Regions from separate parts of the Enterobacter pseudoroggenkampii genome, predicted to be linked through region 4. Evidence: predicted binding sites of a transcription regulator. Region 4 holds the regulator's gene; each other region holds the start of a gene.
What was found. The regulator LexA, encoded in region 4, represses DNA repair genes until DNA is damaged. The targets are predictions, from matches to a motif close to TNCTGTATGTACATACAGNA.
Positions count from the first base shown of each region.

Region 1 (7,462 bases), on a different contig from region 4:
CCTGGAAGAGCTGCGCGCGGCGCAGGATGACATTCGTCAGCGGCAGGGGGAGCTGGCCGGGCAGATCAACATCGGGATGGGGGCCAGCGTTTCACGCAGCCTGATGCCCGCCGTCATTACCCGCTTTCACGCGCAGCATCCGCAGGTCAAGGTGCGGATTATGGAAGGGCAGCTGGTATCGATGATCAATGAATTACGCCAGGGCGAACTGGATTTCACCATCAATACCTATTATCAGGGGCCTTACGACCAGGAATTTACGTTTGAAAAACTCTTCGAAAAACCGTTTGCGGTATTTTGTCGGGAAGGGCATCCGGCGACGGGAGCAACGTCGATTAATGAACTTCTGCATTATAACTGGACAATGCCGACGCCGCGGGGAAGCTATTACAAGCAATTAGAAGAGGTATTTAGCGATCGCTCGCAAATACCGCGAATTGGTGTGGTCTGTGAAACCTTTTCCTCCTGTATTAGCCTGGTTGCGCAAAGTGATTTTCTAAGCATATTGCCGCAGGAGCTAGGGTGTGACCCGCTGCTGGCGCACCGCCTGGTCATGCTGCCGGTTGTCGAGTCGCTTCCAAAAGCAGCATATTATTTAATTCAGCGCCGTGATTCACGTCAGACGCCCCTTGCCGAATCATTAATTACACAGTTCAGAAGGGAAGCGAGGAAAATAGCCGTGGCGTGAAAAGCCGACCATAAAAAACAGGGTCTGTCCGACATCTGACAGACCCTCCAGTACACACAGCAGTGCGTCCTTTCGCCAATCCTGAGTATTATATCCATGAAGCAGGTATATTTAGGTATAACACCTTTCCCGCAAAATGAAAGGATATTGAGTGTTTGATTTTACGAAAATTTAACACAAATCACTTATTTCATCTTTGCTGAAATTTTAGTTAAGTCATATTTAAGTTTATTTTATAAATACTATATATATTCATCAGGTTAATATTTGTTGCGCACGACGGCCTGTAACGGTGATTGAGGCCTGTCTCGGGCGCAGGTATAGTACCGTCCTCAGCTGTAGCCGGAGGATATCCATGAACCCTGACGACAAATCCTTTTTTCTTGACGCCATGGAAGATGTCCAGCCGCTGAAGCGTGGCCCGGATATTCACTGGCAGCCCAGCCGCAATACCCGGGTGCGCGAGGAGGTGGATAATGAACAGCTGGATAACTTCCTGACGCTCGATTTTCTTGACCTTCTTCCCCTGGAAGAACCGCTGGCGTTCCAGCGCGAAGGGGTGCAGCAGGGCGTTATCGATAAGCTGCGCTCGGGTAAATATGCCCGCCAGGCCAGCTTAAACCTCCTGCGTCAGCCTGCCGAACGCTGCCGTCAGATGCTGTTTTCTTTTATCTGCCAGGCCAGACGTGACGGGTTACGTAACCTGATTATTATTCACGGGAAAGGGCGGGAGCAGAACTCGCATCCGAATGTGGTGCGCAGCTACCTGGCGCGCTGGTTGACCGAGTTCGAGGAAGTGCAGGCCTTCTGCGTGGCGCTGCCGCATCACGGCGGCAGCGGGGCATGCTATGTCTCGCTGCGAAAATCCGATGAAGCAAAACAGGAAAACTGGGAGCGGCACGCCAAGCGCAGCCGCTAGCGGGCGATATTCTCGCCCGCCTGAGACTCAGAACGTTTCCCAGTTGCTGTCGGTGGAGGGGGTTGTCGTTGCCGGGCGCAGCAGCTGTGGCGTTTTCAGATTGGCCGGGCGTGGAGCGACCGCTTTTTCTTTGCCGTTCAGACGAAACGCCGCTACCGCCTGGCGCAGCTGCTCGGACTGATCTTCCAGTGCCGCAGCCGCCGTGGCGGACTCCTGCACCAGCGCGGCGTTTTGCTGCGTCACGCTGTCCATCTGCGAAACGGCCAGGCTCACCTGCTCAATACCGCGGCTCTGCTCGTCAGAGGCAGAGGAAATCTCGCCCATGATATCGGTCACGCGGGTGACGGCAGCGACAATTTCCTTCATGGTGGTGCCGGCCTCGCTCACCTGCTCAGAACCGGTATTCACCCGGCTGACGGAGTTCTCGATAAGCCCTTTGATCTCTTTCGCCGCCTGCGCGCTGCGGCTCGCCAGCGTACGGACCTCGCCCGCGACAACCGCAAAGCCACGCCCCTGTTCCCCGGCGCGTGCGGCTTCCACCGCGGCGTTAAGCGCCAGAATGTTCGTCTGGAACGCGATGCTGTCGATCACGCTGGTAATATGCGCAATTTGCTGCGAACTGTCGGCGATTTCGTTCATGGTGCGAACCACGTTATCCACGACGTGACCGCCGCGCGCGGCCGTTTCAGAGGCGTTTTTCGCCAGCAGCGTGGCCTGACGGGCGTTATCGGAGTTCTGTTTAACCGTCGCGGTCAGCTCTTCCATGCTGGCGGCAGTCTCTTCCAGCGAGGCGGCCTGCTGCTCGGTGCGGGCGGACAGATCGTTGCTTCCTGCGGCAATTTCGCCTGCGCCGGTGTAGATGGAATCGGTGCTTCCGCGCACGGCGCTGACGGTGGTCACCAGCGACTGCTGCATCTCATGCAGGCCAGCGGCCAACTGACCCATCTCGTTGCGGCCAGATATTGCGATATCCTGCGTCAGGTCGCCCCCTGCAATGGCGCGAATATGGTTCATAATGGAGTGGAGTGGTTTTAAAAGCAGGTGCTGTAAACCCTGCCAGATGACCACCAGAACCGCGATAACTGCCAGCAGAATTGCCGCCAGGGTCCACTGCATCTGCGTGAAGCTGCTCTGGTTCTCTTCGGTTGCGGCCTTCAGCAGGGTGTTGTTTTCGGCGCGCCAGCGGTTATAGACCGCTTCCATGTCGTCCTGCGCCTGCTGCGCGTCCAGATCCCCATAGGCCTGATAGTTGTCGGCACGCAGATACTCAATCGATAAGCGCATCACTTCGTGCATCTGGTTCCAGGATTTCTGCATCTCGTCGGTCAATGCCGCCTCCTGGCCCTTAACCTGCGGCAGTTTCTGCCACTCTTTGTTATAGGCTTCGGCTTTTGCCAGCGAGTCGCCTGCGGTGCCAAGCAGCTTATTGATCGCCGCCAGGGAAGCCGGGTCACGCTGGTTTTTCAGATAGCGGATCGCCACGCGGGTGACGGTGACGCGCGTTTTCACCAGCGTGTTCACGCTGTCGCTCAGGCTTTCCTGCTGGGCATTGAGCACGCCGGAATTCTGGAAGTTATGGCGATCGTTACTGACGGCAGAGTAGAACAACCCTCCCGTGACAACTTGCAGCAGACAGAATATGGTGAGGGCAAAGATAATACCGGTAATCACGTGCAGATTTTTCAGCATAGCGGTCGTCCGTTAGAAAGGATGCAGAGGTACACCAATACTATCGTCGTATAGAATTTAAACTTTAATTTAACTCGCGCTTAACTAAGGGCTCCCTGAGGGAACCTGTTGTAAATCCGGATCATTTTTATGAGGAAGGTCAACATGAGCAGCATTGATAAAAGCGGGACGTACGCGCTCGGGACGCGGACGGTGAAACGGCTGGGCTACGGTGCGATGCAGCTGGCCGGGCCTGGCGTCTTTGGGCCGCCGAAGGATAAGCAGGCCGCGCTGGACGTGCTGCGCGAAGCGGTGGCGGCGGGGGTGAACCACATTGATACCAGTGATTTTTACGGCCCTCATGTCACTAACCAGCTGATCCGCGAGGCGCTTCACCCGTACCGGGACGATCTGACGCTTGTCACCAAGATCGGCGCCCGTCGCGATGACAAAGGCGCCTGGCTGCCGGCCTTTTCCGCGCAGGAACTGACGCAGGCGGTGCATGACAACCTGCGTAATCTGCAGCTGGACGTGCTGGACGTGGTGAATCTGCGGATCATGTTTAGCGCACACGGGCCGGCGGAAGGATCGATTGCTGAACCGCTTTCCACCCTGGCCGAATTACAGCAGCAGGGGCTGGTGCGTCATATTGGCCTGAGCAACGTCACGGCCACCCAGGTCGCGGAAGCCCGGAAGCTGGTGCCGGTGGTGTGCGTGCAGAACATGTACAACATTGTGAACCGGGGTGACGACGCGCTGGTGGATCTGCTGGCGCAGCAGGGGATTGCGTATGTACCGTTCTTCCCGCTGGGCGGCTTTACGCCACTGCAATCTTCCGGGCTGCAGGCTGTCGCCGACTCGCTGGGCGCAACGCCAATGCAGGTTGCGCTGGCATGGCTGCTGCAGCGTTCCCCAAATATCCTGCTGATCCCGGGCACCTCTTCCGTGGCGCATCTGCGGCAAAACCTCGCGGCGGGGGAACTGCAGCTGCCGCCTGACGCACTGGAAACATTGAATACGCTGATGGACTGATCGTCACAGGCGCAAAGCCGGAAGGGCGCTTCCGGGCTTTGCGCGTTTTAAATCTTCTGACACTTCAACGCGTTTGGGTTCGCCTCCGGAAATGACCTTGATCCCTGGCCATAATCCGTAATACTGTATTTATATACAGTACCTGGCGAGAAAGGCATTATGGACACTCTCTTTTCTTATCATCCAAACCAATCTATTGAATTACCGTTGTTTGCAGAGCGTGTAGCCTGTGGCTTCCCCAGTCCGGCGCAGGACTATGTGGAAGATCGTCTCGATCTTAACCGGCTGGCAGTGAGACACCCCAGTGCGACCTATTTTATCAAGGTGAGTGGAGACTCCATGATTGGCGCGGGGATCGGTGACGGCGATCTGCTGGTGGTCGATCGTTCGTTAAATGCCGAACATGGGGACATCGTCGTGGCGTCGGTCGCCGGTGAGTTTACGGTGAAAGAGCTACAGACCCGCCCGGTTCTGAGACTTCTGCCGCATAATGCCCGCTATCAGCCGATTACCTTTCAGTCCGAAGAGGAGCTGCAGATCTTCGGCGTCGTCACCCACACGCTTAAAACGCATAAACATGTTCGCGCTGGTTGATGTGAATAGCTTCTATGCCTCCTGCGAGAAGGTATTTCGCCCCGATCTGCAGGGGAAGCCCATCGTGGTGGTGTCCAATAACGACGGCTGCATTATTTCACTGTCGCCGGAGGCAAAGCAGTTCGGCATAAAAATGGGGGAGCCCTATTTTAAATTCAAAGAGAAGGGCTATCCGTCGCGGGTTTACGTCTTTAGTTCGAACTATGCGTTGTATGCCGATCTCAGCAGTCGGGTGATGCAGACGCTGACGGATCTCGCTCCGGCCATAGAAATTTACTCGATCGACGAGGCGTTCGTGAACGTTTCAGGGATCGGTAACTGCCTTGCACTGGAAGCGTTCGGACACCAGATGCGCACGCAGGTCTATAAAAATACGGGCTTAACCGTTGGCGTCGGTATTGCCCCGACAAAAACGCTGGCGAAGCTGGCCAACTATGCGGCGAAGCGATGGGCTGGCACCGGCGGCGTGGTCGATCTCTCAGGCCGGGAGCGGCAGCGTAAACTGCTGGCAAAGGTGCCGGTAGAGGAGGTGTGGGGGGTAGGGCGGCGCATCACGAAAAAACTGAACGCAATGGGGATTACCACGGCGCTGGAGCTGGCGGAGGCCTCCTCGTGGGTCATTCGCAAACATTTCAACGTGGTACTGGAACGCACTGCGCGCGAGCTTCGCGGCGAGCCCTGCCTTGACCTGGAAGAGTACACCCCCACGAAGCAGCAAATCATCTGTAGCCGTTCGTTTGGACACCGCATTACCCAATACGAAGAGATGCATCAGGCGATTTGCGCCTACGCGGAGCGCGCCGCAGAGAAACTGCGCGGCGAGCATCAATACTGTCGTTTTATCAGCGTGTTTGTGCGCACCAGCCCGCACGCTGACAACGAAATTTATTACGGCAATCAGGCTTCTGTCACCCTGATGACGCCCACCAATGACTCGCGCGATATCATCCGCGCCGCCACGGAGGGGCTGGGGCGGATATGGCTCGACGGGTATCGCTATATGAAGGCCGGGGTCATGCTGGCGGACTTTTTCAGCAGCGGCGTCGCCCAGCTTAATTTGTTTGACGATAATCGTCTGCGCGCCAACAGCGCGGCGCTGATGGAGATGATCGACAGCGTAAATCACTCCGGCAAAGGGAAGATATGGTTCGCCGGGCAGGGGATTGAGAAACCGTGGGCGATGAAGCGTGAGATGTTGTCACCGGCCTATACGACGCGGTACGCCGATTTGCCGGTGGCGAGGTAGAGGATGGTTGCGTTATTTCTTTTGCATCAACCAGGTTGCCGCAGCCGCCAGCACGCCGATCAGCGGCATTTCGCCCGCTCCGGACAGGAAGTTATGGCGATCGATCTCATTATTTTTACGGATATCCGCAAGGCGGGTAAGTGCCTCTTTTTCATCCGCAGCGCCGATCTCCTCAAACTGTTTTTCAAACCCCTGAGCGATGAGCTGAGCGGCCGCATCGGTGTTTGCGCTCTCAATCGCAATGAGGTTCGGGCCTTTTTGGAAAAAACGGTAATCCGGCATACGTGCTCCAGAAAGAGGGAATACGGTAAAAACACTCTATTCTTTGCGATTAAAAAATGCACGTCATTTACGGCGGAAACAATCAGTTTTTCTTTATTATTTCAGGCAGTAAATGCTCAATCACGCTGACGACCTTTCTGACGCGCTGCGGAATAAAGCGGGCGTCAGGATAGACGGCATAGAGGAAGCGATCGGGTAACCGCCAGTCGGGCAGCACCGGTACCAGCGTGCCGGTTTGCAGCGCGCGTGTCACGAGCGGCTGCTGCATGCCGCCGATACCAATGCCGGACTCAAGCGCCTGCAGCAGCGCGTCGCTGGTGTTGGCACGGAAAACAGTATTCACGTTGACCTCGACCGTCTCCTCGTCAGACATCAGGCGCAGGGGAGCACCCAGCGGAATGCCGCTGAACCGCACGTGTGGCAGCGTCGCCAGCTCGCTGACGGCGCGTACCGCCTGAAAGCCGGGGGCGGCAAACAGCCTGGTTTCAATACGCCCCAGCACGCGCGCCGCATGCGCCTGCGGGGGCTCACTGCTCAGCCGTATCGCGACATCCACGCCCTCCGTCACCAGATCGGCAAGGCGGTCATCCAGGGAAAGCATCAGCTGCAGCTCGGGATGCAGACGCTGCAGCGCCAGCAGATGCGGCAAAAAAATCTGCCCCAGGCCGCTCGGTAACTGGACATGGACGCGCCCCTGAACGCTATGATCGACAGGATGTAAACGCCTCTCCGCTTCCCCCATGGCGTCCAGCACAAGCTGCATATCACGCCGGTAACGTTCACCCTGTTCGGTCAGCTTCATCTTACGCGTCGTACGGTGCAGCAGTACCACACCCAGTGATTCCTCAAGCGCCGCGATCTGTTGACTGACGGCGGACTGCTTAATACCGGTCTGACGGGCGGCCGCTGAAAACGAGCCCGCTTCAGCGACGCGCAGAAAGGTAGAAATGGCATTGAGCTTGTTATTCATTTAATGATTCTGCTTATAAGTGCCATCAGTTTCATGGGATATCTCCAGAAAAAATAATATATC
Region 1 is NZ_JAPMLV010000001.1:1,207,433-1,214,894, forward strand. Features, by position in the region: gene OTG14_RS05945 (LysR family transcriptional regulator) at 1-688, shown strand, start outside; gene smrA (DNA endonuclease SmrA) at 1,044-1,607, shown strand; gene tcp (methyl-accepting chemotaxis citrate transducer) at 1,635-3,296, opposite strand; gene OTG14_RS05960 (aldo/keto reductase family oxidoreductase) at 3,441-4,307, shown strand; gene umuD (translesion error-prone DNA polymerase V autoproteolytic subunit) at 4,467-4,901, shown strand; gene umuC (translesion error-prone DNA polymerase V subunit UmuC) at 4,885-6,147, shown strand; gene OTG14_RS05975 (hypothetical protein) at 6,160-6,429, opposite strand; gene OTG14_RS05980 (LysR family transcriptional regulator) at 6,512-7,399, opposite strand.
Region 1: the regulator LexA is predicted to act here: its motif matches at 4,429-4,448, upstream of umuD (translesion error-prone DNA polymerase V autoproteolytic subunit).

Region 2 (7,462 bases), on a different contig from region 4:
GGACCCGCAAGCACTTTGCCTTCGGGTGACAGAATGGAAAAGTCCTGCGCTTCGATGGTCACGGGCTCTTTAGCATTCAGCGTCACGTCACCGCGCTCCGGGTGTGCCAGCGGCGTTTCCAGGAACGTTTTCAGGCTATCGGCTGCGCCAACCGCCTGGGCTTTGGCGTGATAGAAGGTCCCCAGATCGCGAAGCGGCTGGAAAAACTCCGGGGCCAGGATCAGCGCCAGGAACCCGGCAGAAAGGGTCACCGCCGTGCCGTAATGGCCGAAATCCAGCGCGCCGAGGTAGGAGAAACCGAAGTAGACCGCCACGAGGGCAATCGACAGAGAGGTAAAGAATTCCAGTACGCCGGAAGACAAGAAGGCGAGGCGTAACACTTCCATGGTGCGCTGACGGAAGTCCTGTGACGCCTGGCGAATGTTTTCGGTTTCCGCTTCACCGCGGCCAAAAATGCGTAACGTCTCCATGCCGCGCAGACGATCGAGGAAATGGCCGCTCAGGCGACCCAGTGCCAGGAAGTTACGGCGGTTGGCATCCGCTGCCCCCATGCCGACCAGCGCCATAAACAGCGGGATCAGCGGGGCGGTGCCCATCAGAATCAGCGCAGCCATCCAGTTCACCGGGAAGATGGCGATCACGATCAGCAGCGGAACGAAGACGGCAAGGGCCATCTGCGGCAGATAGCGCGCATAGTAGTCGTGCATATCGTCAATCTGCTCAAGGATCAGCGTCGCCCAGCTACCGGCTGGTTTACCCTGGATCCACGCGGGCCCGGCTTCCTGAAGCCTGTCGAGCACCTGACGGCGGATCTCGTAGCGGATGTGCTGTCCGGCGTGAAAACCGACGCGCTCACGCAGCCATACCACCCAGGCGCGCAGGATAAAAATCAGGATCAGGACAATAAAGGGCAGCAGGAGCGCTTCGCGTGGAATGTTCTCCATGATCATGTGATTAAGAATGCGGGCCAGCAGCCATGCCTGGGCAACAATCAACAGGCCGCTAACGAAACCCAAAAGACGGGAAATCGTAAGCCAGCGGCGGGAAATAACGCTTTGCTGTTTCAGCCAGCGTGTTAACTCTTGTTGACGGGTTTTTTCCATTGCGTACTTTGCAGGTGACGTTATTAGAAATTGGGCAGCGCAATGTTACAACGGGGAGACAATAAAGGCGACTTATCGCCGCCTTTATTTACGTTTGTTACTGACTTGTAAAGATTATTTACCTTGATCAGCCAGTCCATCGAGGTAGCGTTCAGCATCCAGCGCGGCCATACAGCCGGTGCCCGCAGAGGTGATCGCCTGACGGTAAATATGGTCCATCACGTCGCCGGCCGCGAACACGCCCGGGATGCTGGTCTGGGTCGCGTTACCGTGAATGCCGGACTGCACTTTGATGTAGCCATTTTCCAGCTCCAGCTGACCGTCGAAGATCGCGGTGTTCGGGCTGTGACCGATCGCCACAAACAGACCCGCCACTTCCAGCGTTTCGACGTTATCGGTGTTCTGGGTATCACGGATACGCAGACCGGCAACGCCCATCTGGTCGCCCGTCACCTCTTCCAGGGTACGGTTGGTGTGCAGCACGATGTTGCCGCTTGCTACTTTATCCATCAGGCGCTTGATCAGGATCTTCTCCGCGCGGAAGGTGTCGCGACGGTGGATCAGATGCACCTCAGAGGCAATGTTCGCCAGGTAGAGCGCTTCTTCCACGGCGGTGTTGCCGCCGCCGATGACCGCGACTTTCTGATTGCGGTAGAAGAAACCGTCGCAGGTTGCGCAGGCAGAAACGCCGCGGCCTTTGAACGCTTCTTCGGATGGCAGACCGAGGTAACGGGCAGAGGCGCCGGTGGCGATGATCAGCGCGTCACAGGTGTATTCGCCGCTGTCGCCCGTCAGGCGGAACGGACGGTTCTGCAGATCGACCTTATTGATGTGATCGAACAAAATTTCGGTTTCGAATTTAGCAGCATGCTCGTGCATACGCTCCATCAGCAGCGGCCCGGTCAGGTCGTTCGGGTCCCCTGGCCAGTTTTCCACTTCGGTGGTGGTGGTCAGCTGACCGCCTTTTTCCATGCCGGTGATGAGTACCGGGTGCAGGTTAGCGCGTGCAGCATAGACCGCCGCGGTATATCCCGCAGGTCCAGAACCAAGGATTAGCAGCTTACTGTGTTTGGCCGTGCCCATGAGATCCCCATTGTTGTTGGCAGACATTTGGCTGGATTGTAGGGAATTTGTTGTCGTAAAAAAAGAGCGCAGCAATTTTGATATCAATCTGTGTAATAGCCACGGACGATGAATAGCGCGCGATAACATCACGCTTTCTCCTGAAAACCGGTCGTTTGTAAGGCAATAAAATGAGGATTAATACCCTGCCGCAATGAATATCCGGCATGTTGTACTAAAAAACGATGTTTTGCTTTGACAATCCCCTGCGCTTTTGCGAAAACATTCAAGGAAGAAGAAAAAACCGTGTTAACCGTATGCCGCATAGGCATGCACGTAAATGCCATTTTTACCGGGTCAGTGAAATCTACGCATGGCGTGGACAGACGCCATACGTGATGTCGGTGACTGCCTTCGGGCAACGGTCTTCTTACCAACAGAACCCGAATCCGCATCGCGTCTAATACATAATCAGGCGATGTGATGACTAACGGGTACAGGCTCTGAACAGTGATGTGCACAGGGTCCAGGCAGGAGTAGGGAAGGAATACAGAGAGACAATAATAATGGTAGATAGCAAGAAGCGCCCTGGCAAAGATCTCGACCGTATCGATCGTAACATTCTTAATGAATTGCAAAAGGATGGGCGTATTTCCAACGTCGAGCTTTCAAAACGTGTGGGACTTTCCCCGACGCCGTGCCTTGAGCGTGTGCGTCGACTGGAAAGACAGGGTTTCATTCAGGGCTATACGGCTCTGCTGAACCCGCATTATCTGGATGCCTCACTTCTGGTATTTGTTGAGATTACTCTGAATCGTGGTGCGCCGGATGTGTTTGAGCAATTTAACGCCGCTGTACAGAAACTTGAAGAAATTCAAGAGTGTCACCTGGTATCCGGTGATTTCGACTACCTGTTGAAAACCCGTGTGCCTGATATGTCCGCCTACCGTAAGCTGCTGGGTGAAACCCTGCTGCGTCTGCCAGGCGTGAACGACACCCGTACCTATGTGGTGATGGAAGAGGTCAAACAGAGCAATCGTCTGGTTATTAAGACGCGCTAACACGGAACAGGTGCAAAATCAGCGTAGTTTGATTACACTCCTGTTAATCCATACAGCAACAGTGCCGGGGATTCCCGGCACTGTTGTCCGTTTTAGCAAACAGGCAGGATATGCCTGATACCTGGAGAGCCTTTCTTGAGCCAGGAATACACTGAAGACAAAGAAGTCACACTATCGAAGCTAAGCAGCGGACGTCGTCTCCTCGAGGCTTTGCTGATTATTATTGCCCTTTTTGCCGTCTGGCTGATGGCAGCCTTACTCAGTTTCAACCCCTCGGATCCCAGCTGGTCACAAACTGCATGGCATGAGCCTATCCATAATTTAGGCGGTGTCCCCGGTGCCTGGCTTGCGGACACGCTGTTTTTCATTTTCGGTGTGATGGCCTATACCCTTCCCGTCATTATCATTGGCGGATGCTGGTTTGCGTGGCGTCATCGTCAGAACGATGATTACATCGACTATTTCGCCGTGTCGCTGCGCCTGATTGGCGCGCTGGCGCTGATCCTCACCTCGTGCGGACTGGCCGCGATTAATGCGGATGATATCTGGTACTTCGCCTCGGGCGGGGTGATCGGCAGTTTACTCAGTTCTGCACTACAGCCGATGCTGCACAGCAGCGGCGGCACGCTGGCGCTGCTCTGCATCTGGGCGGCCGGGCTGACGTTGTTCACCGGCTGGTCCTGGGTGAGCATTGCCGAGAAAATCGGCAGTTTTATTCTCACTATTCTGACCTTCGCCAGCAACCGTACCCGTCGTGACGATACGTGGGTTGATGAAGACGAGTACGAAGAGGAAGAGGAAGATGACGCGCCTGTGCAGCGTCGCGAGTCTCGTCGTGCGCGTATTCTGCGCGGCGCGCTGGCGCGTCGTCAGCGTGTTGCTGAGAAATTTGCCAACCCGCTTGGCCGTAAAACCGATGCGGCGCTCTTCTCCGGTAAACGCATGGATGAAGACGAGCAGGTGGCGTATCGCGCGGCGGGTGTCGCCGTCGATCCTGACGATGTGCTCTTCTCCGGCAGCCGGGCCACGCCGGGTGACTTCGACGAATACGATCCGCTGTTAAATGGCCACTCGGTTACCGAGCCGGTTGCGGCAGCAGCCGCCGCGACGACCGCTGCGCAGGCGTATGCCGCGCCGGTCGACGCTGTGATGCCATCCGCGCCGGTTTCGCCGCCGGAATCCGTTATTCAGCAGCCGCAGGTTGACTGGCAGACTGCGCCCGGTGTTCACACGCCGGAGCCCGTTATCGCACCTGAACCTGAAAGCTACGTCCCTGTGCAGCAGGAGCAGTGGCAGCAGCCTTATCAGCCGCCGCAGCCTGCGTATGAACCGCAAAATTACCCGCACGATGAACAGCCGGTGGCCCAGCCTTATCAGGAGTATGTGCCTGAACCGGTTGAACCTGTGCAGCCTTATGTTGAGCCGCAGCCTGAACCTGAAATCGTGGAAGAGGTGAAGCCCGCCCGTCCACCGCTGTACTATTTCGAAGAAGTCGAAGAGCGTCGTGCGCGTGAACGCGAGCAGCTGGCGGCCTGGTACCAGCCGGTGCCTGAACCGGTGACGAAAGCGCCTTCTGTTTCCGTTCCACCGATCGACCCGACGCCTGCAGTCGCACCGGTAGCGGAAAGCGTGAAGCAGGCTACTGCGGCCGCTGCCGCACCTGTCTTTAGTCTGGCAACAGGGGGCGCGCCACGTCCTCAGGTGAAGGAGGGGATTGGTCCGCAACTGCCTCGCCCTAACCGCGTTCGCGTTCCAACCCGCCGAGAGCTTGCCTCTTATGGTATCAAGCTGCCTTCCCAGCGTATGGCTGAAGAGAAAGCGCGCGAGCCTGACTACGAAGATGACGCCGATGAAATGCAGCAGGACGAGCTGGCGCGCCAGTTCGCTGCGCAGCAGAATCAGCGCTACGGTGAAGAATACCAGCACGATGAACCGGTGCTGGAAGATGAAGAGGACGCGGCAGAAGCAGAACTGGCGCGCCAGTTTGCCGCCACCCAGCAGCAGCGCTATTCCGGTGAGCAACCGGCGGGTGCAAACCCGTTCTCGCTGTCTGATTTTGAATTCTCGCCGATGAAAGATCTGGTGGATGATGGCCCGAGCGAGCCTTTATTTACCCCGAGCGTGATGCCGGAAGCAGCGCCTCTGCGCCAGCAGCCAGCACCACAGACATACTCGCAGCCTCAACAACCTGTTCAGCAGCCGTATGCTCAACCGCAGCAGGCACCACAGCCGCCGCAGTTCCAGCAGCCTGCGCCTCAGCCGCAGGAGAGCCTGATTCACCCGCTGCTGATGCGTAACGGTGACAGTCGTCCGCTGCAGCGTCCAAGCACGCCGCTGCCGTCTCTGGATCTGTTAACGCCGCCGCCGTCAGAAGTGGAACCGGTCGATACCTTCGCGCTCGAACAAATGGCGCGTCTGGTCGAAGCCCGTCTGGCTGACTTCCGCATCAAGGCGGACGTGGTGAACTACTCACCGGGTCCTGTTATCACCCGTTTTGAACTGAACCTGGCGCCGGGCGTAAAAGCCGCGCGTATTTCCAACCTGTCCCGCGACCTGGCGCGTTCTCTGTCGACCGTGGCGGTACGTGTGGTGGAAGTGATCCCGGGCAAACCGTACGTTGGGCTTGAGCTGCCGAACAAGAAACGTCAGACCGTCTACCTGCGTGAAGTGCTGGATAACACCAAATTCCGCGATAACCCATCCCCGCTGACCGTGGTGCTGGGCAAAGATATCGCGGGCGATCCGGTGGTGGCGGATCTCGCGAAAATGCCTCACCTGCTGGTCGCGGGTACTACCGGTTCCGGTAAGTCTGTCGGTGTGAACGCCATGATCCTCAGCATGCTGTATAAAGCGCAGCCGGAAGATGTGCGTTTCATCATGATCGACCCGAAAATGCTCGAACTGTCGGTCTATGAAGGCATCCCGCATCTGCTGACCGAAGTTGTGACCGATATGAAAGATGCTGCCAACGCCCTGCGCTGGAGCGTCAATGAGATGGAACGCCGCTACAAGCTGATGTCTGCGCTGGGCGTGCGTAACCTGGCCGGTTATAACGAGAAAATCGCCCAGGCGGTGCGCATGGGACGTCCGATTCCGGATCCTTACTGGAAACCGGGTGACAGCATGGATGCCCAGCATCCGGTGCTCGAAAAACTGCCTTATATCGTCGTGCTGGTCGATGAATTCGCTGACCTGATGATGACCGTCGGTAAGAAAGTGGAAGAGTTGATTGCCCGTCTGGCGCAGAAAGCGCGTGCGGCCGGTATTCACCTTGTGCTGGCGACCCAGCGTCCTTCTGTGGACGTTATTACCGGCCTTATCAAAGCGAACATTCCGACGCGTATCGCCTTTACCGTATCAAGTAAAATTGACTCCCGTACCATTCTTGACCAGGGCGGTGCAGAGTCGCTGCTGGGTATGGGTGACATGCTCTATTCCGGCCCGAACTCCACCTCTCCGGTGCGTGTCCACGGTGCGTTCGTCCGCGATGAGGAAGTTCACGCCGTCGTCCAGGACTGGAAAGCGCGCGGTCGTCCACAATATGTTGACGGCATTACCAGCGATACGGAAAGCGAAGGCGGCGGCGGTGGCTTCGACGGCGGCGAAGAGCTGGATCCGTTATTCGATCAGGCGGTTAGCTTCGTTACCGAAAAACGCAAAGCCTCCATCTCTGGGGTGCAGCGTCAGTTCCGCATCGGCTATAACCGCGCGGCGCGTATCATCGAGCAGATGGAAGCGCAGGGCATTGTGAGCGAGCAGGGGCATAACGGTAACCGCGAGGTGCTGGCACCGCCGCCGTTTGATTAACCTTCAGCGATTGCAAAGAAGGGTAAATCAGCCAAAATTAAGCATTTTCTTCTGTCGCCTGCCTTCGGGCAGGTCCAGAATAGAAGACGGAAACCCCATATCGGGAAGACGTATTTTAAGGAATAACAATGAAAAAAATCGCCATCGCCTGTGCATTACTCACCAGTTTTGTCGCCAGCAGCGTCTGGGCTGATGCAGCCAGCGACCTTAAAAGCCGACTGGATAAAGTAAGCAGCTTCCACGCCAGCTTCACGCAAAAAGTGACTGACGGCAGCGGCAACGCGGTGCAGGAAGGCCAGGGAGATTTGTGGGTAAAACGCCCAAATTTGTTCAACTGGCACATGACCCAGCCGGATGAGAGCATCCTGGTGTCTGACGGCAAAACCTTATGGTTCTTCAACCCGTTCGTTGAGCAGGCTACGGCGACTT
Region 2 is NZ_JAPMLV010000001.1:643,541-651,002, forward strand. Features, by position in the region: gene cydD (heme ABC transporter permease/ATP-binding protein CydD) at 1-1,103, opposite strand, end outside; gene trxB (thioredoxin-disulfide reductase) at 1,218-2,186, opposite strand; gene lrp (leucine-responsive transcriptional regulator Lrp) at 2,732-3,226, shown strand; gene OTG14_RS03125 (DNA translocase FtsK 4TM domain-containing protein) at 3,362-7,033, shown strand; gene lolA (outer membrane lipoprotein periplasmic chaperone LolA) at 7,162-7,462, shown strand, end outside.
Region 2: the regulator LexA is predicted to act here: its motif matches at 3,265-3,284, upstream of OTG14_RS03125 (DNA translocase FtsK 4TM domain-containing protein).

Region 3 (7,462 bases), on a different contig from region 4:
GAAAGAGCAGAAAAAACCGGAAGAGCCAAAGGTGGAGCTGGCAACGGGCGGCCGCAGCTTTGTAAAAGGGCTGCTGACCAATCTGGCGAACCCAAAAGCGATTATCTATTTCGGCTCCGTGTTCTCGCTGTTTGTCGGCGATAGCGTCGGTGCGGGCGCACGCTGGGGCATCTTCCTGCTGATCGTTGTTGAAACCTTTGCCTGGTTTACCATCGTGGCAAGCCTGTTCGCCTTACCGGCGATGCGCCGCGGCTACCAGCGTATCGCGAAGTGGATTGATGGCTTCGCCGGCGCGCTGTTCGCCGGCTTCGGCATTCATCTCATCATTTCTCGCTAAGCATGACGCGCTGACGCAAGCAGCGCGCCAACCAGCATAAACAGCGAGCCAAAGACTTTATTCAGGGCCTTCATCTGCTTAGGCCCTTTAATCCACGCCGCAATCCGCTGCGCCAGCGTCGCGTAACCAATCATCACGATGATATCGACAATAATGGTGGTCGCGCCCAGCACCACGTACTGCATCACCTGGGGCTGATGCGGCACGATAAACTGCGGGAACAGCGCGGCGAGGAACACGATGCTCTTCGGGTTGGTCAGGTTGACGAACACCGCACGCTTAAACAGATGGCCGCGGTTTTGCGTCTGCGCGAGCGTGTTCAGGTTGATGGAGCCTGCCGCGCGCCACTGCTGGATGCCGAGCCAAATCAGATACGCCGCCCCGGCCCATTTCAGCACCTCAAAGGCCAGTACCGAGCGGGAGAACAGAGTCCCCAGACCAATCCCAACCAGCACGATATGAATGCCCAGCCCGGTCTGCAAACCGGCAATTGACGCTGCCGCACCGCGATAGCCGTGGTTGATGGAGGTGGTCATGGTGTTAATGGCGCCCGAGCCCGGTGAAAGGCTAAGGATGATGGATGTCAGCAGGTAAGCGAACCACCACTCGAAGGTCATTTGAAACTCCCGAATCGTCTGTTTTTATGCCACAATACGCTATTGTTGAGTCATTTTGTGACCGGTTACGAAAAAACGATATTCCTTGGCTTAGGTGAGTAGAAACCCGATGTTTCAGCAGAAAAAGGACTGGGAAACACGAGAAAACGCATTTGCTGCTTTCTCCATGGGGCCGCTGACCGATTTCTGGCGCCAGCGTGAGGAAGATGAGTTTACGGGCGTCGGTGATATACCGGTACGCTTTGTGCGTTTTCACGATAAGAAAAATGACCGGGTCATCGTGGTCTGCCCCGGGCGTATCGAGAGCTACATCAAATACGCCGAACTGGCCTATGACCTGTTCCATCTGGGCTTCGATGTGTTGATTATCGATCACCGCGGGCAGGGGCTTTCTGGCCGCCTGCTATCGGATACGCATCGCGGCCACGTGGATAACTTCAGCGATTACGTCGACGATCTTGCCGCGTTCTGGCAGCAGGAGGTCGAGCCCGGCCCCTGGCGGAAGCGCTATATTCTGGCGCACTCGATGGGCGGTGCGATTTCAACGCTGTTTTTACAGCGCCACGCTCACCAGTGCGACGCCATTGCGCTCACCGCGCCGATGTATGGCATCGTCATGCGTTTTCCTGACTGGATGGTGCGTCATATTCTTGACTGGGCTGAGGGCCATCAGCGCATTCGGGAAGGCTATGCCATCGGGACGGGACGCTGGCGGGCACTGCCGTTTGCGATGAACGTTCTGACCCACAGTCGCCAGCGGTATCGTCGTAACCTGCGTTTTTATGCCGATGAACCGCGCCTGCGCGTGGGGGGCCCGACCTACCACTGGGTGCGGGAAGGTATCCTTGCCGGTGAGCAGGTTCTGGCGGGTGTCGGCAATGACGATACACCAACACTCCTGATTCAGGCGGAAGAAGAGCGTGTGGTGGATAACCGCATGCATGACCGCTATTCTGAACTGCGTGCGGCCGCCGGTCACCCTTGTGAAGGGGGAAAACCGCTGGTCATTAACGGCGCGTACCATGAGATCCTTTTTGAAAAGGACGCTATGCGCTCAGTCGCGCTCAACGCCATTGTTGAATTTTTCAACAGGCATAATTGATTATTGTTTTCCACCAGAGGTTGAAATCCCTATGTACCAGGTTGTTGCATCTGATTTAGATGGCACGCTGCTTTCCCCTGACCACACCCTGTCGCCTTACGCGAAAGAGACCCTAAAGCTGCTGACGGCACGGGGCGTGAACTTTGTGTTTGCCACCGGCCGCCACCACGTCGACGTGGGGCAGATCCGCGATAATCTTGAGATCAAATCGTACATGATCACCTCCAACGGTGCGCGCGTGCATGATACCAACGGCAACCTGATCTTCACCCACAACCTGGATCGCGATATTGCCGCCGATCTGTTTGGCGTGGTGCACAATAATCCGGCTATCGTCACCAACGTTTATCGTGACGACGACTGGTTCATGAACCGCCACCGCCCGGATGAAATGCGTTTCTTCAAAGAAGCGGTATTTAACTACTCCCTGTACGAGCCGGGTCTGCTGGAGCCGGAGGGGATCAGTAAGGTGTTCTTTACCTGCGACAGCCATGAAGAACTGCTCCCGCTGGAACAGGCAATCAACGCCCGCTGGGGCGATCGCGTCAATGTGAGCTTCTCAACCCTGACCTGTCTGGAAGTGATGGCGGGTGGCGTCTCCAAAGGCCACGCGCTGGAAGCCGTCGCGAAACGTCTGGGCTTTGAGCTGAAAGACTGTATCGCCTTTGGTGACGGCATGAACGATGCCGAAATGCTGTCGATGGCAGGCAAGGGCTGCATTATGGAGAATGCGCACCAGCGCCTGAAAGATTTGCACCCGGAGCTGGAAGTGATCGGCACCAACGCAGACAATGCGGTACCGAAATACCTGCGCAAACTGTTCCTTGAATAATCTTCATTTGATTGTTTATTGCTCAGATGTCAACCAAAGAGTTCGCTACAATGCCTCTCCTTCTTTCTGAGAGACAAGCATTGTGGCGCTACTCATTATCACCACTATCCTGTGGGCCTTCTCCTTTAGCCTGATTGGCGAATACCTTGCCGGTTCGGTCGACAGCTACTTCTCGGTGCTGATGCGCGTGGGGCTGGCGGCGCTGGTATTCCTGCCGTTTCTGCGCACGCGCGGGCAATCGCTGAAAACGATTGTGCTGTACATGCTGGTGGGGGCGATGCAGCTCGGCATCATGTACCTGTTCAGCTTCCGGGCTTACGTCTATCTGTCCGTCTCGGAATTCCTGCTCTTTACCGTGCTGACGCCGCTCTACATCACGCTGATATACGATCTGCTGAGTAAACGCCGCCTGCGCTGGGGATACCTGCTTAGCGCGGCGCTGGCGGTGATTGGCGCGGCGATTATTCGCTACGACAAAGTCAGCGATCACTTCTGGACCGGACTGATGTTCGTCCAGCTCGCCAATATCAGTTTCGCCATCGGCATGGTGGGCTATAAGCGCCTGATGGAAACCCGCCCGATGCCGCAGCATAACGCGTTCGCCTGGTTTTATATGGGCGCCGCGATTGTCGCAGTGGCGGCGTGGTTTATGCTCGGTAACCCGCACAAGCTGCCGACCACCGCCGTGCAGTGGGGCGTGCTGATCTGGCTGGGCGTCGTGGCTTCCGGGTTGGGGTACTTCATGTGGAACTACGGCGCGACGCAGGTCGACGCCGGTACGCTGGGGATCATGAACAATGTGCATGTCCCGGCTGGGTTGTTGGTCAACCTCGCCATCTGGCAGCAACAGCCGCACTGGCCGAGCTTCCTTATTGGGGGAGCGGTGATCCTGGCTTCGCTGTGGGTCCATCGCCGCTGGGTCGCTCCGCGCTCCGCACAAACGGAAGATGGTCGCACGCGTGGTTCCGCGCTGAGCGAATAAACGCCTCCGTAATCGGCTGACGCTGCTCGCCATCGCGCACGGCGGCGTACAGTCGGCTCCACAGTCCTTCACCCAGGGTTTTGGTCTGCACAAGACCCTGGCGTTCAAAGCTCTCTACCACCCAGTGCGGCAGCGCCGCGATACCCATTCTGGCCGCCACCATCTGAATCAACAGCAGGGTGTTATCCACGCTTTTCAGCTGCGGACTGATGCCCGCGGGCTGCAGGAAGTGGCGCCAGATATCCAGACGACTGCGCTGAACCGGGTAAATCAGCAGCGTTTCCGTCGCCAGGTCTTCCGGCGTGATGCGCGTTTTCGCCGCCAGCGGATGATCCGGTGCCAGGACCAGGCGCACTTCATAATCAAACATCGGCGAATAGTGCAGGCCGCTGCGCGGCAGGATGTCAGAGGTCATCACCAGGTCCAGCTCGCCCTGCTGCAGGGACGGCTGCGGATCAAAGGTCACGCCGGATTTGAAGTCCATCTCCACCTGCGGCCACTTCTGGCGGAAGTTCTCAAGCGCGGGGGTCAGCCACTGAATACAGCTGTGGCACTCAATGGCGATACGCAGCGTGGTTTGTTGCGGTTCGTTACACGCCTGCAGCGCGCTGGCGATTTGCGGCAGGACCTGATTCGCCAGCTGCAACAGGATCTCACCTTGCGGCGTAAAGCGCAGGGGCTGGCTCTTACGCACAAAAAGACGGAAGCCGAGTCGTTGTTCCAGATCGCTGAACTGGTGAGAAAGGGCGGACTGGGTCTGGTGCAGCGTGGCAGCCGCAGCCGCGAGCGAGCCGCAGTTCCGCAACGCTTGTAGCGTTTTCAGGTGTTTTATCTCGATCATGAAAGTCCTTCACTTCGCCATGAACATATTGCGCTTGAGGAATATACAGTAACTGCCAATTATGGATGTGTAAACATCTGGACGGCTAAAATCCTTCGTCTTTTAAATTTATGGTGCGTTGGCTGCGTTTACCCACCCCGGTCACTTACTCATGTAAGCTCCCGGGGATGAGCAAACTTGCCGCCTTCCCTAAATTCAAAATCCAAAGGATTTACAATTAATTAGAGGAAGAAAACATGACAATCCGCAATCACACACTCGGTTTCCCTCGCGTTGGCCTGCGTCGCGAACTGAAAAAAGCGCAAGAAAGCTACTGGGCGGGGAACGCCACCCGTGAAGAACTGCTGGCGGTGGGACGCGAGTTGCGCGCTCGTCACTGGGCTCAGCAAAAACAGGCGGGCATTGACCTGTTGCCGGTGGGCGATTTCGCCTGGTACGACCATGTTCTGACGACCAGCCTGCTGCTTGGCAACGTGCCGGCTCGTCATCAGAACAAAGATGGATCGGTAGATATCGATACCCTGTTCCGCATCGGCCGTGGCCGTGCGCCAACGGGTGAGCCAGCGGCAGCGGCGGAAATGACCAAGTGGTTCAACACCAACTATCACTATATGGTGCCGGAGTTCGTGAAAGGTCAGCAGTTCAGGCTGACCTGGACGCAGCTTCTGGATGAAGTGGACGAAGCGCTGGCGCTGGGCCATCAGGTGAAACCGGTTCTGCTCGGGCCGGTAACGTACCTGTGGCTGGGTAAAGTAAAAGGCGAGCAGTTTGACCGACTCAGCCTGCTGAAGGACATTCTGCCGGTCTACAAACAGGTGCTGATTGAGCTGGGCAAACGCGGCATTCAGTGGGTGCAAATCGACGAGCCGGCGCTGGTGCTCGAACTGCCCAAGGTTTGGCACGATGCCTTCAAACCGGCGTATGACGCGCTGGCGGGGCAAGTGAAGCTGCTGCTGACCACCTATTTCGAAGGCGTAACGCCGAACCTTAACACCATTACCGCGTTGCCGGTTCAGGGTCTGCACGTTGACCTCGTACACGGTAAAGACGATGTGGCGGAGCTGCATAAGCGCCTGCCTGTGGACTGGCTGCTTTCCGCCGGGCTGATTAACGGTCGTAACGTCTGGCGTGCCGATCTCACCGGGAAATACGCTCAAATAAAAGACATCGTCGGCAAACGTGAGCTGTGGGTGGCTTCGTCCTGCTCCCTGCTGCACAGCCCGATCGATTTGAGCGTCGAAACCCGTCTGGATGCTGAGGTGAAAAGCTGGTTTGCCTTCGCCCTGCAAAAATGTGAAGAGCTGACGCTGCTGCGCGATGCGCTGAACAGCGGCGACACGGCGGCGATCGCCGAATGGAGCGCACCGATCCAGGCGCGTCGTCACTCGGCGCGTGTGCATAACCCGGCGGTGGAAAAACGTCTGGCGGCCATCACCGCCCAGGACAGCCAGCGTCAGAGCCCGTATGAAGTCCGCGCTGAAGCGCAGCGTGCCCGCTTCAACCTGCCTGCGTGGCCGACCACCACCATAGGTTCCTTCCCGCAAACCACCGAAATCCGTGGCCTGCGTCTGGACTTCAAAAAGGGCAATCTGGATGCGAATCACTACCGCACCGGTATTGCCGAACACATCAAGCAGGCGATTATCGAGCAGGAGCGGCTGGGTCTGGACGTGCTGGTGCACGGTGAGGCCGAGCGTAACGACATGGTGGAATACTTCGGTGAGCATCTCGACGGCTTTGTGTTTACCCAAAACGGCTGGGTGCAGAGCTATGGCTCCCGCTGCGTGAAGCCACCAGTGGTTATCGGTGACGTCAGCCGCCCGGAAGCGATCACCGTGGAATGGGCGAAATACGCGCAGTCCCTCACGGACAAGCCGGTGAAAGGCATGCTCACTGGTCCGGTGACCATTCTTTGCTGGTCCTTCCCGCGTGAAGACGTGACCCGTGAAACCATCGCCAAACAGATTGCCCTGGCACTGCGTGATGAAGTGGCGGATCTGGAAGCAGCAGGCATTGGCATTATTCAGATTGACGAACCGGCCCTGCGCGAAGGTCTGCCGCTGCGCCGCAGCGACTGGGATGCCTACCTGCAGTGGGGTGTGGAAGCGTTCCGCATCAACGCCGCGGTGGCGAAGGACGACACCCAGATCCACACCCACATGTGTTACTGCGAATTTAATGACATCATGGATTCGATTGCCGCGCTGGACGCCGACGTGATCACCATTGAGACGTCGCGCTCTGACATGGAGCTGCTGGAGTCGTTTGAAGAATTCGACTACCCGAACGAAATCGGGCCGGGCGTGTACGACATTCACTCCCCGAACGTGCCGAGCGTGGAGTGGATTGAAGCCCTGCTGAAAAAAGCGGCCCAGCGCATTCCGGCTGAGCGCCTGTGGGTGAATCCGGACTGCGGCCTGAAAACCCGCGGCTGGCCGGAGACGCGTGCGGCGCTGGCGAACATGGTGAAGGCAGCACAGAAGTTGCGTCAGGCATAATTGTGACGCGCGATGGCCGGGTGCCAGCCCGGCCTTATCGTACTTAGCTCAGGTCTGCGCCATTGCTGGCAATCACTTTTTGGTACCACCAAAAGGAGTCTTTTTTCAGCCGTTTCAACGTACCGTTTCCTTCATCGTCCTGATCGACATAGATAAAACCGTAGCGTTTGGACATCTGCGAGGTGCCCGCGCTAATGATGTCGATACAGCCCCACGTGGTGAACCCCATCACCTCCACGCCTTCATTAATCGC
Region 3 is NZ_JAPMLV010000011.1:21,163-28,624, reverse strand. Features, by position in the region: gene rhtC (threonine export protein RhtC) at 1-337, shown strand, start outside; gene rhtB (homoserine/homoserine lactone efflux protein) at 334-954, opposite strand; gene pldB (lysophospholipase L2) at 1,064-2,056, shown strand; gene yigL (sugar/pyridoxal phosphate phosphatase YigL) at 2,088-2,888, shown strand; gene OTG14_RS23330 (carboxylate/amino acid/amine transporter) at 2,971-3,870, shown strand; gene metR (HTH-type transcriptional regulator MetR) at 3,758-4,711, opposite strand; gene metE (5-methyltetrahydropteroyltriglutamate--homocysteine S-methyltransferase) at 4,948-7,209, shown strand; gene OTG14_RS23315 (glycoside hydrolase family 1 protein) at 7,253-7,462, opposite strand, start outside.
Region 3: the regulator LexA is predicted to act here: its motif matches at 4,743-4,762, upstream of metR (HTH-type transcriptional regulator MetR).

Region 4 (7,462 bases):
GATTGAGGGGATAGTAGATGCGATTGTGCTTCTTGTTGGCCTCGCCTACGACCAGCAACCGCACCTCTTCCTCCGTGTTGTTAATAAAGGTGTGGCAGATACCGGTTCCGGCAGGAAACCCCACGCTGTCGCCCGGTTCAAGTTTCCACAGATAGCCATTTATCCACGCTTCTGGATAACCTTCGAGCACATAAATGAACTCTTCTTCATCGCTTTCCGCATGCGGATAGGACGTTCTGCGCCCTGGCGGCAAACGCTCATGATGGATACCAATGCGCCTGAGTCCAAGCTTACGAGCCAACGGGGCGCCGATAGAAAAAAGCTCATCGCTATCTGGATAGGTCGAATCATCCGCACCTTCTACGTCGCGCCAGTGCCGAATACAGTCAGGTTTTTTCATTGTTTATTTCCCGGTTTGTAATGGGTCAGGTATAGCACAGACTGGCGGATCTCGGTGTTTTTACCAGAACATGATAAAGTGGGGGTTTTCCGTCCTATAACATCCGGGGTGCTACATGGATAAGTCCACAAAAGAGCTGTTAGCGCAGGCCGAAAAGCTGTGTGCGCAACGCAATGTGCGCCTGACTCCGCAGCGCCTTGAAGTATTACGTCTGATGAGCCTGCAGCAGGGTGCCATCAGCGCCTACGATCTGCTCGATCTTCTCCGCGAAAGCGAGCCGCAGGCAAAGCCGCCAACGGTGTATCGCGCCCTGGATTTCCTGCTTGAACAAGGGTTCGTGCACAAGGTGGAATCCACCAACAGCTATGTGCTGTGCCATCTGTTCGATCAGCCCACCCACACATCGGCGATGTTTATCTGTGACCGCTGCGGCGTGGTGAAAGAAGAGGCTGCGGAAGGCGTGGAAGACATTATGCATACGCTGGCAGCGAAAATGGGGTTTGCCCTGCGTCATAACGTGATTGAGGCGCACGGGCTCTGTTCCGCGTGCGTGGAGGTGGAAGCCTGTCGTCATCAGGACGCGTGCCAGCACGACCACTCAATTCTTGTGAAGAAAAAGCCGCGTTAACGGCAAAAGAAAAGGCGGCTTAGAGCCGCCCTGTGGGTTATTCAGCGTTACCAGCGGTAGTCGTTACGGGTTTCCCAGTCTTTGACTTCGTTTTCCGCCTGATCTTTCGCGTAGCCGTAACGTTCCTGAATTTTACCGACAAGCTGATCGCGTTTACCTTCAATGACGGTCATATCGTCATCCGTCAGCTTACCCCACTTTTCTTTCGCTTTACCTTTGAACTGCTTCCAGTTGCCGCCGATTTCGTCTTTATTCATCATCGTGTCCTCTTAGTTAAGCGTCGGGTCGTAACGTCCGTTACGTTCTTTTCTGCTGGACGTGATAATTATTGTAGTTAAGGATTCGGCAGTTGGTTTCACATTCGGAATCTTTAACCGTCACGATATATCGTGACGTGAAGAGAACCAGGTATTGTTTTGCCAGTGGCGGTGCCAGATAAACGCCAGCGACAACCCTCGCAGCGAGAGGAAAACGGCCAGGGCCAGCCACAAACCGTGATTACCCAGCCAGGGGAGCGTCAGCAGCGTCAGACCAAACCCGGCCGCTGCAACCGCCATACTGTTACGCATTTCCGCTCCGCGCGTCGCACCAATAAACATGCCGTCCAGCAGATAACACCAGACGCCGACCACCGGTAAGACGACTTGCCAGATGAGATAGTGACTCGCCAGCTCGCGCAGCGCAGGGATAGACGTCAGCAATGCAACGATCTGCTCACCAAAGCAGGCGTAAACCAGGCCAAACGCCAGCGCCACCAGTCCCGACTGACGGCAGGCTGCCCGCCAGACATCCCGTAGTTGCCCGCTTTCACGCGCACCGTACGCCTGCCCGGAATGCGCTTCTACCGCATAGGCAAAACCGTCCAGCGCGTAGGCGGTAAAGGTCAGTAGCGTCATCAATACCGCGTTGACCGCAACGATTTCTGGCCCCAGTCGAGCCCCGAAGACCGTCAGCGCGCCGAAGCAGAGCTGAAGCAGCAGCGAGCGCAGCATGATGTCTCGGTTAAGCGCCAGCAGCTTACGGATATTGCCGCGCCATGCGGTTTTGAGCAGCGCCAGGGAGATGCCGCGCATCGCCAGCACGCGCCAGACCATCCACAGGCCAATGATAAAGGTCCCGTATTCGGCAATCGCCGTCGCCAGCGCTGCGCCCTGCACGTTCATATGCTGGCCCATCACCAGCCAGACATCCAAAACGATATTGAGCAGGTTACCCACCACCAGCAAAATCACTGGTGCACGGGCGTACTGCACGCCCAGTAGCCACCCCAGCAGAACCAGGTTAGCCAGCGACGCGGGCGCGCTGAGCCAGCGGATTTCAAGGAACCGTCGCGCCTGCGCGAGTACCGCCTCGCTACCGCCAACAACATGAAGCGCAAGGTCGATCAGGGGCGCACGCAATAAAACGATTAACGCCCCCGCGCCAAGCGCGAGGATCAGCGGCTGGACCAGCGCTCGCGCCAGACGCAGCGGATCTTTTGCACCATAAGCCTGTGCCGTGAGCCCGGTGGTGCTCATACGCAAAAAGAGCAGCAGCATAAACAGGAAGCTGGTTGCCGTCGCGCCAATCGCCACGCCGCCAAGATAAACAGGCGAATCAAGATGGCCAATAACGGCAGTATCGACCAGACCCAGCAAGGGAACGGTAATATTGGAGAAGATCATCGGCAGAGCAAGACGCCACAATGCCTTATCGGATGCCGTCAGCAGTGACATGAAAAATACCGGGTGTGGAGAATGAAGCAGGCTACAGCGGCGCCATAGCCTGTCAGGAAGAGGTTACAGCCATTCGCCGTTGCGAATGACCCCAACCGCCAGCCCTTCGATAGAGAAGTTGTGTTCGCGCAGATCGACCACAATCGGGGAGAACTCGTTGTTTTCAGGCAGTAGCTGAACGGTGTTCCCCTGTTTTTTCAGACGCTTGACGGTCACTTCGTCGTCAATGCGCGCGACCACCACCTGGCCGTTACGCACATCCTGCGTTTTGTGCACCGCAAGCAGATCGCCGTCAAGAATACCGATGTCTTTCATCGACATACCGCTGACGCGCAGCAGGAAATCAGCGCTCGGTTTGAACATGGCTGGATCGACCTGGTAATGGCCTTCAATATGCTGCTGTGCCAGTAAAGGCTCACCGGCAGCAACACGCCCCACCAGCGGAATGCCCGTCTCTTCTTCCACCAGCAGGCGGATACCACGTGACGCGCCCGAGACAATCTCAATCACGCCCTTACGCGCCAGCGCTTTCAGGTGTTCTTCGGCAGCATTCGGAGAACGGAAGCCCAGACGCTGCGCGATTTCCGCACGCGTGGGTGGCATACCCGTCTGGCCGATATGATCCCGGATGAGATCAAACACCTCTTGCTGCCTGGTCGTTAATGCTTTCATTCCGCCCCCTGGGTGTATATACAGTTATGCTGTGAGTATATACAGTCAAAGGCGATTTTGGAACCAAAAACTGCACAAAAAACCAGGGACTTAATTATTCCTCGAGGCTCATCGGAAATGTGACCAAAGCAGCGTGACCCAGGTGATAGCGGCAGTGATAATCGCCAGCAACACGGCAGCAGAGCCCATGTCTTTTGCGCGGCCAGAAAGTTCATGGAAATCTGAACCAATGCGATCAACCACGGCCTCAATAGCGCTATTAAGAATTTCCACTATCATCACCAGAAGCACGGAACCTATAAGAAGTACGCGGGTAATCGCATCAACATCAAGGAAACAGGCGACGATCACCGCGATGATAGCGGCGATGCCCTCCTGGCGAAAGGCGGCTTCGTTGATCCACGCGGCACGGAAACCTTTCCATGAATAGCCGGCGGCTTTGATGATACGCGTTAACCCAGTGGTATTATTGGCCATTAAAAGAACCTTTTATGAAAAAAAGCGTCAGTAACAGGAACTGTAGCGCGTTTCGCTACAGCCTGAAGTATGACGGGTAACAACAGAAATTTTGCGCGCTTTCTGTTATCCTTGCGCCGCAATTGCATTATTAACCAGAGGCTTTACATCGTTTATGTCCGGCTGGCCACGAATTTACTACAAATTACTTAATTTACCATTAAGCATCCTGGTAAAAAGCAAGTCTATCCCAGCAGAACCCGCGCTGGAATTGGGGCTCGATACGTCACGTCCTATTATGTACGTTTTGCCTTATAACTCGAAGGCAGACTTACTGACGCTTCGCGCCCAGTGTCTGGCGCATGACTTACCTGACCCGCTTGAACCGCTTGAAGTTGACGGTACGCTGCTGCCGCGCTATGTGTTCATTCACGGTGGACCGCGCGTGTTTACCTACTACACGCCAAAAGAAGAGTCCATCAAGCTGTTCCATGACTATCTCGACCTGCACCGCAGCAACCCCGATCTGGATGTGCAGATGGTGCCGGTATCGGTGATGTTTGGTCGTCGTCCGGGCCGTGAAAAAGGTGAAGAGAACCCGCCGCTGCGCATGCTTAACGGCATCCAGAAGTTCTTTGCGGTCTCCTGGCTGGGGCGCGACAGCTTTGTGCGTTTCTCCCCTTCCGTTTCGCTGCGTCGCATGGCGGACGAGCACGGCACCGACAAGATCATCGCGCAAAAACTGGCGCGCGTGGCGCGTATGCACTTCGCCCGTCAGCGCCTTGCTGCCGTTGGGCCGCGTCTCCCGGCGCGTCAGGATCTGTTCAACAAGCTGTTGGCCTCCAAAGCGATTGCCCGCGCCGTTGAAGACGAAGCGCGCAGCAAGAAAATATCGCATGAGAAAGCCCAGCAGAACGCCATTGCGCTGATGGAAGAGATTGCAGCGAACTTCTCTTACGAGATGATTCGCCTGTCCGATCGTATTCTCGGCTTTACCTGGAACCGTCTCTACCAGGGCATCAACGTTCATAACGCCGAGCGTGTACGTCAGCTGGCGCATGATGGCCATGAGATTGTCTATGTTCCCTGCCACCGCAGCCATATGGACTACCTGCTTCTTTCCTACGTGCTCTATCATCAGGGGCTGGTACCACCGCACATTGCTGCCGGTATCAACCTGAACTTCTGGCCAGCAGGTCCAATTTTCCGCCGCCTGGGCGCATTCTTTATCCGTCGTACCTTCAAGGGCAACAAGCTCTACTCCACCGTGTTCCGCGAGTATCTGGGCGAGCTGTTCAGCCGCGGCTATTCCGTGGAGTACTTCGTGGAGGGCGGTCGTTCCCGTACCGGACGTCTTCTCGATCCGAAAACCGGCACGCTGTCGATGACCATTCAGGCGATGCTGCGCGGAGGAACCCGTCCCATCACGCTGGTGCCAATCTACATTGGCTACGAGCACGTGATGGAAGTGGGCACGTACGCGAAAGAGCTGCGTGGTGCAACCAAAGAGAAAGAGAGCCTGCCGCAGATGCTGCGCGGCCTGAGCAAGCTGCGTAATCTCGGTCAGGGCTACGTGAACTTCGGCGAACCGATGCCGTTGATGACGTACCTGAACCATCACGTTCCCGAGTGGCGCGAATCCATCGATCCTATCGAAGCGATTCGTCCAGCCTGGCTGACGCCAACGGTCAACGGCATCGCGTCCGAGCTGATGGTGCGCATTAACAACGCCGGTGCGGCTAACGCCATGAACCTGTGCTGTACGGCACTTCTGGCTTCGCGTCAGCGCTCGCTGACCCGTGAACAGCTCACGGAGCAGCTGGATTGCTATCTGGATATGATGCGTAACGTGCCGTACTCGGTTGATTCGACCGTGCCTTCTGCAACCGCCAGTGAACTTATCGATCACGCGCTGCAGATGAACAAGTTTGAAGTCGAAAAGGACACGATCGGCGACATCATCATTCTGCCGCGCGAGCAGGCAGTGCTGATGACCTACTACCGAAACAACATCACCCATATGCTGATGCTGCCGTCGCTCATGGCGGCTATCATCACCCAGCATCGCCGTATCTCGCGTCAGGAACTCTTGCGTCACGTTGAGACGCTCTATCCGATGCTGAAAGCGGAGCTGTTCCTGCGCTGGAGCAAGGATGAGCTGGCGGGCGAGCTGGATAAACTGACGGAAGAGCTGCGTCGTCAGGGGCTGATCACCGTCACGAACGACGAGCTGCACATCAACCCGTCACGCTCCCGCACCCTGCAGCTGCTGGCGGCCGGTGCGCGCGAAACGCTGCAGCGCTACGCCATTACGTTCTGGCTGCTGAGTGCGAACCCGTCTATCAACCGCGGTACGCTGGAGAAAGAGAGCCGGACGCTGGCCCAGCGCCTGTCCGTTCTGCACGGCATTAACGCTCCTGAATTCTTCGACAAAGCGGTCTTCAGTTCCCTGGTCCTGACGCTGCGCGATGAAGGCTTCATCAGCGATACGGGTGATGCCGAGCCGGAAGAGACGCTGAAGGTATACCAGATGCTGGCAGAGCTGATTACCTCGGACGTGCGTTTGACGATTGAGAGCGCCACGCAGGGCGAGTAACGCAATGCCGGGTTATGGCCCGGCCTGACGCCCTGGATAATAAAAAGGCCCGGTAAGCGCTGACGCTACCGGGCCTTATTTTTAGACTTGTTAAATCACTGCCCTCAGCTGAGCAGCGTAAAGGCAATCATCCCGACAATTGCACCCGTCGTGCCGAGAATGGTTTCCATCAGCGTCCAGGTTTTCAGGGTTTGCGCTTCGGTGGCGCCGGTAAATTTACCGAACAGCCAGAAGCCCGCGTCGTTAACGTGAGAAACCACAATCGAACCGCCCGCGATACAGATAGACAGCGCGGCCATCTGCGCACCGGAGTAGTTCAGCTGTTCAATCACCGGCATCACCAGACCCACAGCGGTTAAACACGCCACGGTTGCGGAACCCTGGATGATACGTACCGCCGCAGCCAATACGAAACAGGTTACCGCAATCGGCAGGCCCATCCCGGTCAGCGCTTCGCCCAGAGCCGGGCCCACGCCGGAATCCACCAGTACCTGCTTGAACACGCCGCCGGCACCGATCACCAGCAGGATAATCCCCGCAGGCTGCAGCGCGGCACCGCAGATCTCCATCACCCGGTCTTTTGGCATTCCCTGACGCATCGCCAGGCCGTAAATCGCCACCAGACAGGCCACCAGGATCGCCGTGAACGGATGACCGATGAACTCAAACCATTCATAGGCGCTGGAGCCCACCGGCACAAAGCGCGCGGCGATGGTTTTCAAACCCACGAGAACCAGCGGGAGCAGGATCAGCGACAGGCTGAAGCCGAAGGACGGCATTTTGCCCTCGCCCAGGTGCGGCTCGGTGATGTCATCCGGGATATGAAGCTCAACGTAACGGCTGATGAAGTTGCCCCACAGCGGACCGGCAATAATCATCCCCGGGATTGCCGCGCACAGGCCAATCAGGATCATCCAGCCAAAGTCAGCGTGCATCTGGGACGCCAGCAGCATCGGCGCAGGCCCAGGCAGCAGAAACGCCGCGGCCGCCGCCAC
Region 4 is NZ_JAPMLV010000008.1:63,194-70,655, reverse strand. Features, by position in the region: gene OTG14_RS21840 (cupin domain-containing protein) at 1-400, opposite strand, end outside; gene zur (zinc uptake transcriptional repressor Zur) at 516-1,028, shown strand; gene OTG14_RS21830 (CsbD family protein) at 1,076-1,285, opposite strand; gene dinF (MATE family efflux transporter DinF) at 1,406-2,743, opposite strand; gene lexA (transcriptional repressor LexA) at 2,807-3,415, opposite strand; gene OTG14_RS21815 (diacylglycerol kinase) at 3,524-3,892, opposite strand; gene plsB (glycerol-3-phosphate 1-O-acyltransferase PlsB) at 4,047-6,467, shown strand; gene gntU (gluconate transporter) at 6,572-7,462, opposite strand, start outside.